DNA from 2 places in the Nonomuraea sp. NPDC050328 genome. Region 2 is predicted to be linked to the other one. Evidence: riboswitches for the same ligand, from Rfam matches in the RefSeq annotation. Region 2 holds a riboswitch; the other holds the start of a gene.
What was found. Region 2 has a riboswitch for cyclic di-AMP ahead of ACIBG7_RS09405 (C40 family peptidase). Riboswitches for the same ligand answer to the same signal wherever they lie in the genome.

Region 1: it holds a riboswitch for cyclic di-AMP, as region 2 does, so the genes downstream of both, ACIBG7_RS14830 (CHAP domain-containing protein) here and ACIBG7_RS09405 (C40 family peptidase) in region 2, are expected to answer to the same signal.

The regions. Positions count from the first base shown of each region.
Region 1 covers NZ_JBITIW010000003.1:722,633-730,025, forward strand. Annotated here, with positions in the region: gene ACIBG7_RS14815 (DUF6716 putative glycosyltransferase) at 1-1,032, opposite strand, end outside; gene ACIBG7_RS14820 (hypothetical protein) at 1,029-1,958, opposite strand; gene ACIBG7_RS14825 (aldo/keto reductase) at 2,123-2,938, shown strand; cyclic di-AMP (ydaO/yuaA leader) riboswitch at 3,242-3,395, shown strand; gene ACIBG7_RS14830 (CHAP domain-containing protein) at 3,407-4,123, shown strand; gene ACIBG7_RS14835 (ABC transporter substrate-binding protein) at 4,460-5,794, shown strand; gene ACIBG7_RS14840 (sugar ABC transporter permease) at 5,903-6,865, shown strand; gene ACIBG7_RS14845 (carbohydrate ABC transporter permease) at 6,862-7,393, shown strand, end outside.
Region 2 covers NZ_JBITIW010000002.1:691,789-699,181, reverse strand. Annotated here, with positions in the region: gene ACIBG7_RS09415 (M48 family metallopeptidase) at 1-493, opposite strand, end outside; gene ACIBG7_RS09410 (hypothetical protein) at 528-1,304, opposite strand; gene ACIBG7_RS09405 (C40 family peptidase) at 1,408-1,968, opposite strand; cyclic di-AMP (ydaO/yuaA leader) riboswitch at 2,018-2,162, opposite strand; gene ACIBG7_RS09400 (alpha-amylase family glycosyl hydrolase) at 2,405-3,907, opposite strand; gene ACIBG7_RS09395 (NlpC/P60 family protein) at 3,945-4,919, opposite strand; gene ACIBG7_RS09390 (NYN domain-containing protein) at 5,012-6,325, opposite strand; gene ACIBG7_RS09385 (phosphotransferase family protein) at 6,427-7,393, shown strand, end outside.

The sequences.
Region 1 (7,393 bases), on a different contig from region 2:
CATCCGCGGCCCGGCGGCCAGCGCGGTGAGCAGGCCCACCCAGTCGCTGTCGCGCTGGAAGTAGTTGGCCTCGCACCAGGCCGGATCGGGATCGCGGAAGCGCCCCGCGGCCAGCTCGGCCAGGGAGCCGAGCACCCCGCTGCCCTCGAAGACCAGGTTGATCATCTCGGCGCTGACCCCGAAGTCGTCCAGCACCAGCAGGGGCACCTCGCGGGCGATCGCCTCCAGCGCCGCGGTCGAGCTCACCGTGACGAACCCCGCCGCGCGGTCCAGATGCTCCTGCATGGAGCCGGCCTCGAAGCTCAGCCGCCCGGGCTCACCCAGGTCGCGCCAGAGACGGGGGTAGGGGTGGCGCTCGTTGTGCGTCTGGCGCTCGCCCTCCAGCGCGCGGAGCTTGACCACGACGTCCAGGTCGGGCCGGGCCTCCGCCAGCTCGGCCAGGGCCAGCAGGATCCGCTCGCGCTGCTCGCGCGGGCCGGGCACCTTGGCCTGCGTGGCGAAGACCACGCGCCGCCGCTCCCCCGCCGCCTGCGGCCGGCCCGGCGTGGGGGCCGTGCGCAGGAAGGGCAGCCGGGCCAGGCCGACCGCGCCGCCGCCGCCGAGCTGCCGGGACAGCGCCTCGAACTCGGCCACCTCGCGTGCGCTGTGCGCCACGAACAGGTCGCAGCCGCTGCGGTAGAGCCAGGCCTTCTCGGTCGCCGGCACCGCGATCCCCGGCAGGCCGGTGACGAACACCGGGCGGGGCCGCAGCCCGGCCAGCACCGAGGAGACCAGCACGTCGACAACCGGGCCGGTGCAGGCCACCACGATGGCGTCGGGGCGCAGCCGCTCCGCCGTACGCCGCAGGGCCCGGGCGGACAGGACGCCCGCGAGCGGGCGGGCGCCCGCGGCGGCGGCGATCTGCTGGGCGGAGGGCACGATCGGGGTGCGGACGACGGCGAGCTCGGCGTGGCAGCCGGCGGGCAGATCGTCCAGGAGGCAGGCCGCCCACTTCAGGTAGGAGTCGGAATCGGCGACGGCCAGGATCTTCACGGTCGGGCGGCTCTTCCTGAGAGGCCGGAGGCCGGGCCCCCGGAGAGGGTGAGATGGTCGCGCAGGTCGGGTGCGGCGCGGCTGGTCCACCAGTCGTCGGGGACCTCGACCGGCTCGACGGCGACGCCGCGCGGGCTCAGCAGGACGCGCAGCGAGCTGATCGCGGTGGAGGGCAGGCTGAGCACGCGCTGCTCGGCGCCCAGACCTCGCAGGCTGAGCTCGGCGGGCATGCCGGGCTCGTGCACGGTGATGCCGGGCCGCTCGCGCAGCAGCGCCAGGTCGGTCGGGTCCTCGCGGCGGTGCGGGAAGTAGGCGACGGGCTCGTCGGCCGCCAGCGCGGTGATCCAGCCGAGGTAGCGGTCGCGGTGGACCAGGCCGTTGCGGACCAGCGAGGTGCCGAGCACGACGGTGCGCTGCGGCGGTCCAGGCCGGTCGAGCGGCTGCGCCCGCAGCCAGGCGAAGTCGTGGCTGATCACGTCGAACCCCGCGGATCGTACGGCTTCCGCCAGCCGCTCCTCCACCGGCAGCGCGGTGAACACCGTCACCCGGCGCTTGCCGGCGTGCAGCCGCAGCCCGGCGGCCAGCCCCAGCGCACGGCGGGCCACGCCCGGCGTCGCGCGGGCTCGGACCAGCGGCCGGCCGGGACCCGCGGCCAGCAGCTCCAGCAGCCGGATGGTCGCCAGCCCGTCGTCCACGATCACCACCGGCCGCCACGAGGTCAGCCAGCGCACCTGCACGCGGCCGGAGAAGGCGTCGCCCACCGCCCCCAGGCGGCTGGGCATACGTTCGCGCGGCTCGGCCACCTCCACCCCCAGAGGCAGGCCGAGCCGCGCGAGCTCGGCGCGGGTGGCGCGCAGGGCGCGCACGCCCGCCCGCGGCACGATCACCGTCGTGGGCCCGAGCAGGCCGGCGTGGTGGGCTTCCACCGCGCAAATCATCTGGAGTGGCGATTCCACCCAGGCCGGCCACACGCTATGGGCCTCCCTCTCCTCACGGAACCGCACGGGCGATCCCGCGGGCCGACGACCGTGGCCCGACACTAACCCGGCCCTCTGACGCCATCGGTAACGCAGGGTGAACAATGAGATGCATGAACTCACTGCTGCTCAACACCGACGGCGTCCAGATTCCGCAGCTCGGCTACGGCGTCTGGCAGGTGCCCGACGAGGACGCCGAGCGGGCGGTCGGGCTGGCCCTGGAGGCGGGCTACCGCAGCATCGACACCGCGCGGCTGTACAACAACGAGGAGGGCGTCGGCCGGGCCGTGCGCAACTCCGGGCTGCCGCGCGAGAAGCTCTTCATCACCACCAAGCTCTGGAACGACGACCACGGCCGGGTGGCGGAGGCGTTCGAGGAGAGCATGGCGCGGCTCGGCCTCGACCAGCTCGACCTGTTCCTGATCCACTGGCCCGCGCCCAAGCAGGACCTCTACGTCCAGGCGTGGAAGGAGCTCGAGCGGCTGTACCACGACGGCCGGGTGCGCGCCATCGGCGTCTCCAACTTCACCGTCAAGAACCTCCAGCGGCTGATGGACGAGACGCAGATCGTGCCCTCGATCAACCAGATCGAGCTGCACCCCAACCTGCCGCAGACCGAGCTGCGCGCCTTCCACGAGGCCAACGGCATCCTGACCGAGGCGTGGAGCCCGCTCGGCCAGGGCCGGGGGCTGCTGGAGGAGCGGGCGCTGGCCACGCTGGGCGAGAAGCACGGGCGCACGCCCGCCCAGATCGTGCTGCGCTGGCACATCCAGCTCGGCAACGTGGTGATCCCCAAGTCGGTCACCCCGTCGCGGATCAAGGAGAACATCGACGTCTTCGACTTCATCCTGGACGCCGAGGACATGGCCGCGATCGGCGCGCTGAACAACGGCAAGCGCCTGGGTCCCGACCCGGCCGAATTCGGCTGATCCCGGCCGTTGCGTTCCCCCGGTCCCGGGCCGGGGGAACGCCGTCGGCAAAGGTAAAGTCAGGGGCTGGCGGAGGGTCCGAAAAAGATCTACTCATGGGGGTCCGGCGAACCGGCCGATTCCCCGATCGCCCTGCCCACAGGGGTTTTCCGTAGATCGGCGGCTATTGATCTACAGCCGATTTTACTGCCCGGACATTTACAGATTTGTAATCTCCTTGCCGCGTGTATTACCTTTTGGTCACTCCCGGCAAACGAACGGCCATCCGTTCCTTGCCTTGACCGACCACCTCTCACAGGCCCCCGCCTGTGACCGCTGAATCCGCCACCGTGCGGAACCGGGGACCCAAAAGTCTCACTGGGGTGAATCGGCGCCGACCCCGCCAGGGGCGCGCCGTAGGGCAGCTTCACGTCCGAACCCGTCAGCTAACCCGGTAAGCGGCATGAAGCAAGGAGTGTCCTTTCCCTCATGGCAAAACACCGTCGCGTGCGTCCTTCCAAGGCCCAGCTCGTCTCCGCCGGTCTCGGCGCCGCCCTCTTCGCGGCCACCGGATTCGGCGCCCACGTCGCACACGCTGACACCGTCAAGCCCGAGATCGGCGGCGTCCCCGAGGTCGCCGCACTCGCCTTCAACGCCCCCAAGGAAGCACCCGCCGCGCCCGCCGCGGCACCCAAGGCCGCCATGCCGGCCAAGCCGTCCCTCACCAAGGTCCTCGGCCTCGCCCGTCAGCAGATCGGCGTGAGCGAGAACTCCAGTGGCGGAGGCACCAAGTTCCAGAACTGGTACGCCGCCTCCAAGCGCGCCCAGGAGACCATCAAGCGTGACGGCGGCTCCACCAAGGCCTACCTGAACGCCGCCTGGTGCTCGATGTTCGTGTCCTGGGTCGGTGAGCACACCGGCGCCCGCAGCTCCGTTGGCTGGGACGCCTACACCGTGACCCACGCCAAGTGGTTCAAGAACAACAACCGCTGGGGCACCACGCCCAAGCCCGGCGCGGTCGTCTTCTTCTCCTGGTCCGGCAGCAAGAGCCTGGACGGCATCGCCCACGTGGGCTTCGTCGAGAAGGACAACGGCAACGGCACGATCACCACGATCGAGGGCAACACCGGCAACGGCAAGGTCGAGCAGCGTGTCCGGCCGAAGTCCCAGGTCGTCGGCTACGGCTACCCCGAGTACGGCAAGTAGGAGCTCGCGGCCCGTCCCCCGGGCCGCCTCCACTTCCCGGTGACCACCGCAGAAGCGCCCGCCCCTCCCAGGGGCACCCCCTCCCCAAGAGACGCCCGCCCCTCCCCAGGGGCGGGCGTTTCTTGCGTGTTTCGCGACACCCAGTATGGGAGCGCTCCCAGCATCCCCTCCGTCCCCTTCATGCCGACATATCCGTTTAAGAAACCAGAAAACGCTCTCTCGGTCACGGTTGTGTTTCAGCCCGTTGACGAGCGAGCCCACCATGGCCACTCTTCATGGGAGCGCTCCCAAGCCTCACCCCCGAATCCCCCACGGGCGCACACGAAAGAGGACCTCATGACCATCAGCAAGCGCCGCGGCGCGGTCGCGGCCCTGGCCGCCATGGCGCTGGTCTCCTGCGGCTCGAACGGCACCACCACCCCCGCGGCCACCGGCGGCGCCGGCTCCCCCGCCGCGCAGGCCGAGCCGATCACCATCCGCGTGCAGACCTTCGGCGGCGGCGCCAACTTCGGCTACAAGACCGCGGTCGAGAAGTGGAACGCCGAGCACAAGGACATCCAGATCAAGCACGAGAACCTCACCGACCAGTTCGAGCAGCAGTACTGGCCCCAGATGATCCAGTGGCTGCAGGCCGGCAGCGGCGCGGGCGACGTGGTGGGCATCGACGAGGGCGGCATGGGCCTGGCGAAGGCCAACAGCGCCTGGTGGGCCGACCTGAAGGAGTTCGGGCTCGACAAGCGCCAGGCCGACTTCCCCGCCTGGAAGTGGGAGAACGGCGTCGCCGGCGACGGCAAGGTCTTCGCCCTCGGCACCGACATCGGCGGCATGAGCCTCTGCTACCGCAAGGATCTGTTCAAGAAGGCCGGCCTGCCCTCCGAGCGCGACGAGGTCAGCGCCCTGTGGCCGACCTGGGACGAGTTCATGAAGGTGGGCCAGCAGTTCCAGGCCAAGGTGCCCGACACGAAGTTCACCGACGGCACCAACACCCTCTACCAGGTGCTGCTCTACCAGGAGGCGGCCAAGAACGGCAACGTCACCTACTTCGACAAGGACAACAACCTGATCGTCGACAAGAACCCGGCGGTCAGGACGGCGTTCGACTTCGCCCAGAAGATGAGCCAGGGGGGCCTGACCGCCAAGCTGCGCAACTTCACCGACGAGTGGGCGACCGGCACCCAGAAGGGCTCCTTCGCCACCCTCGGCTGCCCCTCCTGGATGCTCGGCGTGGTCCAGGGCAACGCCGGTGACGCCGGCAAGGGCAAGTGGGACGTCGCCGCGGTCCCGGGCGGCGGCGGCAACTGGGGCGGCTCCTGGCTCGCGGTGCCCAAGCAGAGCAAGCACCCGAAGGAGGCCGCGCAGGTCGCCGACTACCTGACCAGCGCCGCCGTCCAGGCCGACGTCTTCGCCGAGTTCGGCAACATGCCGAGCAACACCAAGGCCCAGGCCGACCCGAAGGTGCAGGGCGCCAAGAGCGAGTTCTTCGACAACGCGCCCTCCGGCGAGATCTTCGCCAAGTCCGCCGCCTCGCTCCAGCCGGTCTTCCTCGGCGTCAAGCACGCCCAGGTCAAGAACGCCATCGAGTCGGTCATCCAGGGCATGGACGACGGCTCCGTGCCGCACGACAAGGCCTGGCAGCAGCTGGTGGACGACGCGGTGAAGGCCGCGGGCTGACCTAGATCCCGGACTCCGGTACGGCGGCGCGGCCCGCCGACTCGCCGAGCGGGGGCCCGGCCGCCCCGCCGTACCGGATCGTTCCCGACCCGTCTGGAAAGGTCTCCCATGAGCCTCAACGTGGCGCCGCCGCCCGCGGCCCACCGGCCTCCCCGCGGTTCGCGCCGCAGAACGCCCTCCACCGGCCGGCGGGGCTGGTCCGCCTTCGACCTCAAGGCCGTGCCGTACCTGCTGGTCTCCCCCTACTTCCTGCTGTTCGCCGCCTTCGGGCTGTTCCCGCTGGTCTTCACGCTCTGGTACTCGCTCTACGACTACGACCTGGCCGGCACCACGGAGTGGGCGGGCCTGGACAACTACGCCAAGCTGCTGGCCGACGAGGACTTCTGGAACGCCGTCACCAACACGACGGGCATCTTCTTCCTGGCCACCGTGCCGCAGATGCTGATCGCGCTGATGCTGGCCAACGCGCTGAACAAGCGGCTGCGTTTCCGGCTGGCGATCCGGATGAGCGTGCTGTTCCCGCTGGTCACCTCGGTGGTGGCGGTGGCGATCGTGTTCAGCCAGCTCTTCGCGCGCGACTGGGGCCTGGCCAACTGGCTGCTCGGCCTGGTCGGCGTCGAGCCGATCAACTGGCGGGCCGAGCGGCTGCCGAGCTGGATCGCCATCGCGCTGATGGTGGACTGGCGCTGGACCGGCTACAACGCGATCATCTTCCTGGCCGGGATGCAGACCATCCCGAAGGACCTGTACGAGGCGGCCGCGATCGACGGCGCCTCGCGCCGCCGGCAGTTCTGGCAGATCACGCTGCCGATGCTCAAGCCCACGATGATCTTCGTCGTGCTGAACTCCACGATCGGCGGCCTGACCCTGTTCGCCGAGCCGACGACGTTCTACAACGGCAACGTGGACGGCGGCTCGCAGGGCCAGTTCCAGACGGTGGCGATGTTCATCGTCAAGCAGGGCTTCCGCGAGTTCGACTACGGCTACGCCGCCGCCGCGGCGTGGATGTTGTTCCTGCTGATCCTGGTCGGCGCGGCGATCAACTTCGTGCTCGTGAGGAGGATCAGGTGACGAACTGGAAGCCGGCCGTCATGACGCGGGTCATGCTGGCCTTCACGGTGATCCTCTCCGTCTTCCCGCTGTACTGGATGCTCGTCATCGCCTCGCGCTCCAACTCCGAGGCGGTGGCCGTGCCTCCGCCGCTGCTGCCCGGCGGCAACCTGGGCGAGAACATCATGGCGGTGCTCCAGCACGAGGACGCCAAGTTCCTGACCGGCCTGCTCAACTCGATGATCGTGGCCACGACGGTGACCGTCTCGGTCGTGCTGATCTCGACCCTGGCCGGCTTCGCCTTCGCACGGCTGCGCTTCAAGGGCAGCAAGATCCTGCTGATGGCGGTGCTGCTGACCATGATGGTGCCGCTGCAGCAGATGGGCGTGGTGCCGCTCTACCGGCTGATGGTCAGCCTGGAGTGGACCGGCACGCTGCAGGCGGTGATCCTGCCCTACCTGCTCAACGGTTTCGGCGTCTTCCTGATGACGCAGTACACCACCCAGGCGGTGCCGAACGAGCTGGTGGAGGCGGCGCGCGTGGACGGGG
Region 2 (7,393 bases):
TCACGCCGAGGATGGCGACGCGGACGGCGATGTTCTTGAGCCGGTCGGCGCTCCACGAGCCCCAGTCCTGCGTGGACAGCCCGAACTCGCGCAGCCGTACCTCGTACCACATCCCCAGCGGCCAGCGCAGCGCCTCGACCAGCAGGGTGAGCACGAGCACGCCCAGCAGCACCCGCAGCCACCACGGCCCGCGCAGCCGGGCCAGGACGCGGGCGCCGAAGGGCGTGGCGATGAGGATCCCGGCGAAGAGCACGGTGAGGCCGAGCGACAGGTAGGCGGGCGCGCTGAGCGCCGCGTCGAACGCCTGGGCGCGGGCGATCTCGGCCGGGGTGAAGTCACGGGCCGGATCGGGCTGCACCCGCAGCGGCAGCGGGTCCCAGGGCGTGGTGAACGCGACCACGGCCACGATCGCCGTGCCCAGTACGGCCAGCGCGATGCCCGCCTGCCTGCGCAGCAGCCCCGGCCTCGGCGCACCGCGCTCCCCCTCGGCCATCGCCTCTCCCTGAACCTCTCCTTGAACCTCTCCCTCAAGCCCCCGCTCCGTCATCGCCTCTCCCCAGGTGCTTGAGATGGGCGCGCCATCTCGCGGTGAAGTCGCCGAACGGCGTCAGATCAAGCTTGCCCTGCGCGGCGTCCCGGTAGAGCCGCACGAGCCGCGCCTCGCCGTACTCGGCGGCGATGAGCCGGCAGGCGAGCCACGCCTCCTGGTAGGCCTGAGCCTGCCGGGGCGGCCCGAAACCCTCCGGCAGCCGGTACGGCAGGCGTCCCGCCCGGATGTCGGCCAGCAGCTCGGCGGCGGCGGCCTCGACGCTCAGGCCGGAGTCGCGGTAGGCGACGTAGTCGGCGAAGCCCTCGCGCAGCCACGGCGGGACGCGGCCGGTTCCGGCGGCCACGTGGGTGAGCTCGTGGGTGAGGACGACGTCGCGGCCGGTCTCGGTGAGGCGGGTGTAGCCGCCAGGGACGATGATCACCCGGCCCTGGTCGGCCAGGGCGGCGAGGCCGGCGACGGCTTCGGGCGCGGCGCCGATCAGGCGGGCGGCGCCGGCGTCGGTGGCGGGGACCAGGACCAGGGGCCGGACCCGGGTGCCCAGCGTGCGGTCCACGCGGGTGGCGGCGGTGTCGGCGCGGCGGGCCAGGTCGGGGAGGTCGAGGCCGGCCGGCGTGCCCGGCTCGGCGAGCACGCGGGAGGCGGCGCCGTGGGTGGCGGTGGCCCCGCGGAAGGGGGCCGGCGGGTCGAGGGGGGCGGCCGCGGTGCAGGTGAGCGCGAGCAGCAGTGCGGCTCTGCGGGTCACCCGGGTCGGCATCCTGCCAGGTTAGCGGCACCCGCCCACCCAGCCGGAAAAGCCGGGAAGCAGAGGGGGAAACCTGCGAAGGCCCCGCCCGGAACAGGGCGGGGCCTTCACGAGGTCAGCCGCCGGGGCGGACCGCTCCGGCGAAGGCGCGCTTGCGCCAGCCGCTGAGCTTCTCGACCCGCACGGTCTTGCCGGTGCGAGGCGAGTGGACCATCCGGCCCTTGCCGACGTACATGCCGACGTGCCCGCGCCCGCTGAAGAACATCAGGTCGCCGGGGCGCAGGTTGCGCCACGACACCTTGGTCCTGATGCCCGCGTACTGGCTGTGCGTCACGCGCGGGATCCTGATCCCGGCCTTGCGCCAGGCGTACTGGACGAGGCCGGAGCAGTCGAACGAGCCGGGCCCGGTGGCGCCGAAGCGGTACGGGTCACCGATCTGGGCCTTGGCGACGGCGACGGCCTTGGCGGCCCTCACCTTCTGCCTGGCCGCCTTGGCGGCCCGGGCGGACCGGGCGGCCTTGGCGGGCCAAGCGATCTTCGCAGGCCGCCCGGTGGTCGTGACCACCGTGGCGGTACCGCTCGAAGTGACCGGAGCGGCGGCGGGGGTGTTCGTCACGGCCTGTGCCGGAGTGGCGGTGAGGCCGGTGAGGGCGGTGCCGAACACGACTCCGCCCATGGCAAGGCATGACAAACGGGGGATCTGACGGGTAGACAGGGTGTCTCCTCGGGACTTCCACGAACGCCTACCGGGTTAGCTGACGGATTCGGGCGTGGAAGGTCGCCCTACAGCGCGCTGCGCTGATTCACCCCTGGAACTCTGGGTCCCCGGCTCCGCGCCTCCTGGCTGCGCGGATTCGGCAAGCGGATCTCAATCTGTCCGATCGGCGATCTTGCGGCCGACTCGCGAAATCGCGGCGTCCTGGCTGGAACGCCGCGAGGCCAGAAAGTACCCCGCACGCCAACGGAGGGCAAAGCCACCGTCAAGAGTCAGGATTTCCCCGCGCGATAGTCAGAAGAGCGATCCCTGCTCCATCACCGTTTCGTGATGTCTTTGTGATTCGCGTCACACTGACCTCCTCACAATGCCCGTCAAGTCACATCTGTCACATGCGTCACACCAGTTCGAAGATCGCGTGACCGAAGCCGTCGAGCCGGATCCAGTCCGCCGCCGCGCCGGATACGAGCCGGCCTCGCGAACCCGGCAGCTCGACCGACGCCGGCGCGGCGCCCGGGTTGACGGCGACCACGAACCGCCCGCGCCGGTAGACGAACGGGTAACCGGCGTGCAGCACTTCGACCGGCTCCGCCGTACCGAGATCGGGATGGGCCCGGCGCAGGGCGATCAGCTCGCGGACGGTGTGCAGCAGCGAGCCGGGGTCGGCGCGCTGGTCGGCGACGTTGGGGCGCGCCGGGTCGGGGTCGGCGGGCAGGTAGGTGATCTGCGGGTCGGCCTTGTCCCACTGCATGGGGGTACGGGAGCCGGCGCGGTTGTAGCCGGGCAGGAGCCGGCTGCCCTCGACGTCCGGCAGGCCGGGCACGTACCGCATGCCGATCTCGTCGCCGTAGTAGATCGCCGGCAGGCCCGGCCAGGTCAGCAGGAAGGTGAAGGCGGCCCTGAGCTGCTCGCCCTCGCGCGTGCCGCTGGCCAGGCGCGGCCAGTCGTGGTTGCTGGAGGGCAGCGAGATCAGGCCGGAGGCGCCGATGACCTCCATGGCCTCCTGCCACTCGGCCAGGAAGTGCGCGGTCGTGCCGGCCCCGGCCGGGTCGAAGTAGGGCGAGTCGATCTTGTCCCACTCGGTGGTCACCGCGCCGTTGTCCCACAGCGAGCGGAAGGCCAGGCCGGAGAAGTGCAGGAAGAAGTCGGCGTGGAAGCCGCCGGGCACCGAGACCTTGGGATCGCCCCACTCCGACAGCAGCACGGCCTCCGGGAAGGCCTCGTCGAGCCAGCCGCGCAGCTCGCGCCAGAGCTTGGCGGTCTCCACGTGGCCGGGGTCGTCCTTGACCAGCGAGGCGGCCATGTCCACCCGGAAGCCCGACACGCCGCGCTCCAGCCAGTGGGACATGATCTCGCGCAGCGCCCTGCGGTTGACCGTGGGCCCTTCCGCGTCGACCGGCTGGCGCCAGGGCTCGGCCTCGTCCTGACGCGCGTAGCCGAAGTTCAGGGCCGGCTGGAAGGCGAAGAAGTTGGGGCGGTAGGAGCCCGGCCGGCTGCCCGGTGAGGGCACGAAGCCGGGGACCTCACGGTCGGACCAGATGTAGCGGTGGTCGCCGGGGTCGGCGGCGGAGGCCAGGAACCACGGGTGCTGGTCGGAGGTGTGCCCGGCGACCAGGTCGAGCAGGATGCGGATGCCCTTGGCGCGGGCCTTCTCCACCAGGGAGAGCAGGTCCGCCTCGGTGCCGTAGCGGGGGTCGATGCTGAAGTAGTCGCGCACGTCGTAGCCGGCGTCGGCCATCGGCGAGGCGAAGCACGGGCTCAGCCAGAGCGCGTCGACGCCGAGCCAGGACAGGTAGTCCAGGCGCGACTCGATGCCGGCGAGGTCGCCGATGCCGTCGCCGTTGGCGTCGGCGAAGCTCTGGGGGTAGATCTGGTACAGGACGGCGTCACGAAGCCACACGGAAGCGCCCCTTTATAAGGTGATATTTCTCACCACCTTAGGGGCGGACGGCGCCTACCAGCGGTCGGCCGTAGTCGGCGAGGTTGACCACCTTGACCACATCACCGGTCTGCGGCGCGTGCACGATCTTGCCGTCGCCCGCGTACAGGCTCACGTGCCCCAGACCCTCGCTGAAGACCAGGTCGCCCGGCTGGAGCGCCTTGAGGTCCACCTTGCGGTTGGCGCCCCAGGCCCACTGGTCCCACGTCGTGCGCGGCAGCTCCACGCCGCCCGCCCGCCACGCGGCCTGGGTCAGCCCGGAGCAGTCGAAGCCGTCCGGCCCCGTGCCTCCGTACCGGTACGGCTTGCCGACCTGGGCGTAGGCGAAGGTGAGCGCGGCGGCGGCGTTGCCACGGGCCGGGCCGTTGTAGACCAGACCCGGGCTGTTGGGGTCACCGGTCTTGTAGGCGCCCAGCCGGACCAGCAGGGCCTTCTGCTTCTTGATCAGCTTGAGGATCTCGGACCGGTCATCGGCGACCTTGTCCCGCTTGGCGTCGGCGTCGCTCAGCGCGCTCTCGGCCTCGTCCCGCTGGGCCTTCAGGCCCTGGTTCTCCTGGAGGAACTGCGCCAGGCGCTGGCCGCGCTCGGCGGCGAGCTGGTCGGCCAGGGCCATGCCGGTGAGCGTGTCGGCCGGGCTGTCGTTGCCGAGGACCACCGTGGCGGCGGTCAGGTCGGTGCCGGTCTGGTAGCTGTCGACCGCCATGGTGACCACCTGCGAGCGCAGCCCGGCGACGGTGGCCAGCTTGGCCTTGTAGCGCTCGTTCAGCTTGCCGTACCGGCTCTTGGCGGCCTTGTAGTCCTCGGTCGCCTTGTTGTAGCGGTCGACGACCTTGTCGGCCTGGTCGTTGAGCTTCGCCAGGCGGGCCTTGGCCTGCCGGACGGTCGGCTTGGGGTCGGCGACCGCCCCGCCGGGATGTACCAGCAACGCTCCGACCGCCAATCCGGCGACCAGCGGTACCCGGCCCAACCTCACAGCGTCGCCTCCCAGTGATCACACCTGGGGCAAATGGTACAGAAGTTGCAGGTGTGAACTGAACGCTTCGGGGAATCCTGCCCCGGCAAACGCTAGGCGCGGCCGAGCCGGCGCAACAGCAGAGCGGACGGAACCGGTCTGGCTCCCATCTTCCGCACCGATTCGGCCACCTCTCGGTCGGAGGAGACCACGGCCACCGCGCGGCCCGGCGGCTCGGCGCGCACGAGCTGCCGGATGAGGTCGTCGGCGATCTCCCCCGGCTGGCTGAACAGCACCCGGACGCCGCGCGGGGCGTTGACCGCGACGTGCGCGTTGAGCTCGGCGCCGTCGAAGACCACGGTGACCTCGATGCGGGTCTGCGCGACCAGCCCGGCCAGGCCGGTCATCAGCCGGGCCCGCTGGTCGGCCAGGGTCAGCGTGCCGTACCCGGTCTTGGTGACGTTGTAGCCGTCGATGATCAGATGGACCTGGGGCAGCGCCACGATCTGGTCGAAGAGCTGCGGGTCGTCGTCGGCCAGCGCCCGCGCCGCGACCTTGGGCGTGCCCGGGGCCAGGCCGGTGACCGAGTCGGCCGGCCGGTGGATGGTGGTCGGCAGCGCCAGCTCGCGGCGCAGCCCGGCCGAGGCGTCCTGCAGCGCGTCGAGCAGCACGCGGATGCGCGCGTCCTCGATGCTGCGGCCCTCGCGGGCGGCGCGGCGGGAGGCTTCGAGCTGCCGTTCGACGTCGTGGAGCCGTTCCTTGAGCCGGCGCAGCTCGGCCTCGCCCGAGCTGCCCGCGCTGGCGGCCAGCGATCGGGCCTCCTGGGCCTCCTGCTCCAGCTCCTCGGCGCGCCGGTCGGCGGCCTTGGCGCGCTCGCGCGACTCGTGAAGCTTGCGGCGCAGGTCGGAGTTCTCCGCGCGGGCCGCCTTGAGCTGCTCGCGCAGCCGCTCGGCCTCCTCCTTGGCCGCGCTCTTCAGCGCGGCGACCTGCTCGCGCAGCCGCACGACGGTCTGCTCCTGCGCGCTGCCCTCGGCGGCGGCGGCCACCTGTTCGAGGTCGGCGCGGGCGGACTCCACCATCTGCGGCCAGCCGGGCGGGCGGATGAGATAGGCAGCGGCAGCCACCAGCACGGGGTCGGCCGCGGGCGGGACGGTGCCTTCGGCCAGGCTCGCCGCGAGCTCGGGCCAGCCCTTCTCGACGGCCTCGGCGACCAGCTCGCGGAATTCCTTGTCGTTCTCGAGCTGGGCGGCGATCGGCGCGCCGCCGAGCTTGGCGCGCTTGCGCGGATCGAAGCGCGCGATGCCGCGCAGCGGCGGCGGAATGGCGGCAGCGGGCGCCGACCCGAGCACCTGGGCGGCCAGATCCACGACGTTGAGCCGGACTTGCTCGGGAAGCGGACGAGACAGGCCTTCGCCGGCTGAGCTCATCCTTACGCCTCCGTCAGGTTGTCTTTCTTTTCACAAGGGTACGGCTGCCGCACCCGTGACCGAACCTGGACAAGCGCTTGGTAGGGGTATACGACTGTGCCATGCCGGAGCAGTTGCGCACCTCCACCCGCGACCTCGACGACCTGCGCCTGCGCGTCCAGACCTGGCTGCGCGGCCGGACCGGCGAGCGCTCGGCGGTCTCCGAGCTGGAGCGCCCAACCGGCAACGGCCTGTCGAGCGAGACGCTCTTCTTCACCGCCAGGCTCGCCCCGGACGGCCGCGAGCAGCGGTGCGTGGCCCGGCTGGCCCCGGCTCCCGAGGCGGTCCCGGTCTTCCCCAGCTACGACCTGGGCGCCCAGTTCGAGGTGATGCGGCTGGCCGCCGAGCACGTGCCGGCCCCGCGCCCGTTGTGGTTCGAGCCCGATCCGGCGCACCTGGGCGTGCCGTTCCTGGTCATGGCGCGGGAGGAGGGCCTGGTGCCGCCGGACGTCATGCCGTACACCTTCGAGGGCTGGCTGCTGGAGGCCGACCCGGCCGACCTGCGGCGGTTGCAGGACCGCACGGTCGGCCTGCTGGCCGCCCTGCACACGGCGCCCCTGTCCCCCGGCCGGCTGGACTTCCTCGGGCCGCCCGGCCTGCGCGCGCACGTGACGGCGACCCGCCGCTACTACGACTGGGCGCACGGCGCGCTGCCCGTCCCCCTGCTGGAGCGGGCCTTCGCCTGGCTGGAGGACCACTGGCCGGCCGAGCCCGGGCCTGACGTGCTGAGCTGGGGCGACGCCCGGATCGGCAACGTGATGTACCGCGACTTCGAGCCGGTGGCCGTGCTCGACTGGGAGATGGCCGCCTGCGGCCCGCCGGAGCTCGACCTCGGCTGGATGATCTTCCTGCACCGCTTCTTCCAGGACGTGGCCGAGGTGTTCGGGCTGCCGGGGCTGCCCGATTTCCTGACCCGGGAGCAGGTCTGCGCCGCCTACCGGCAGGCGAGCGGCTACGAGCCGCGCGACCTCGACTTCTACGAGACCTACGCGGCCCTTCGGCACGGCGTGATCATGGCCAGGGTCTGGC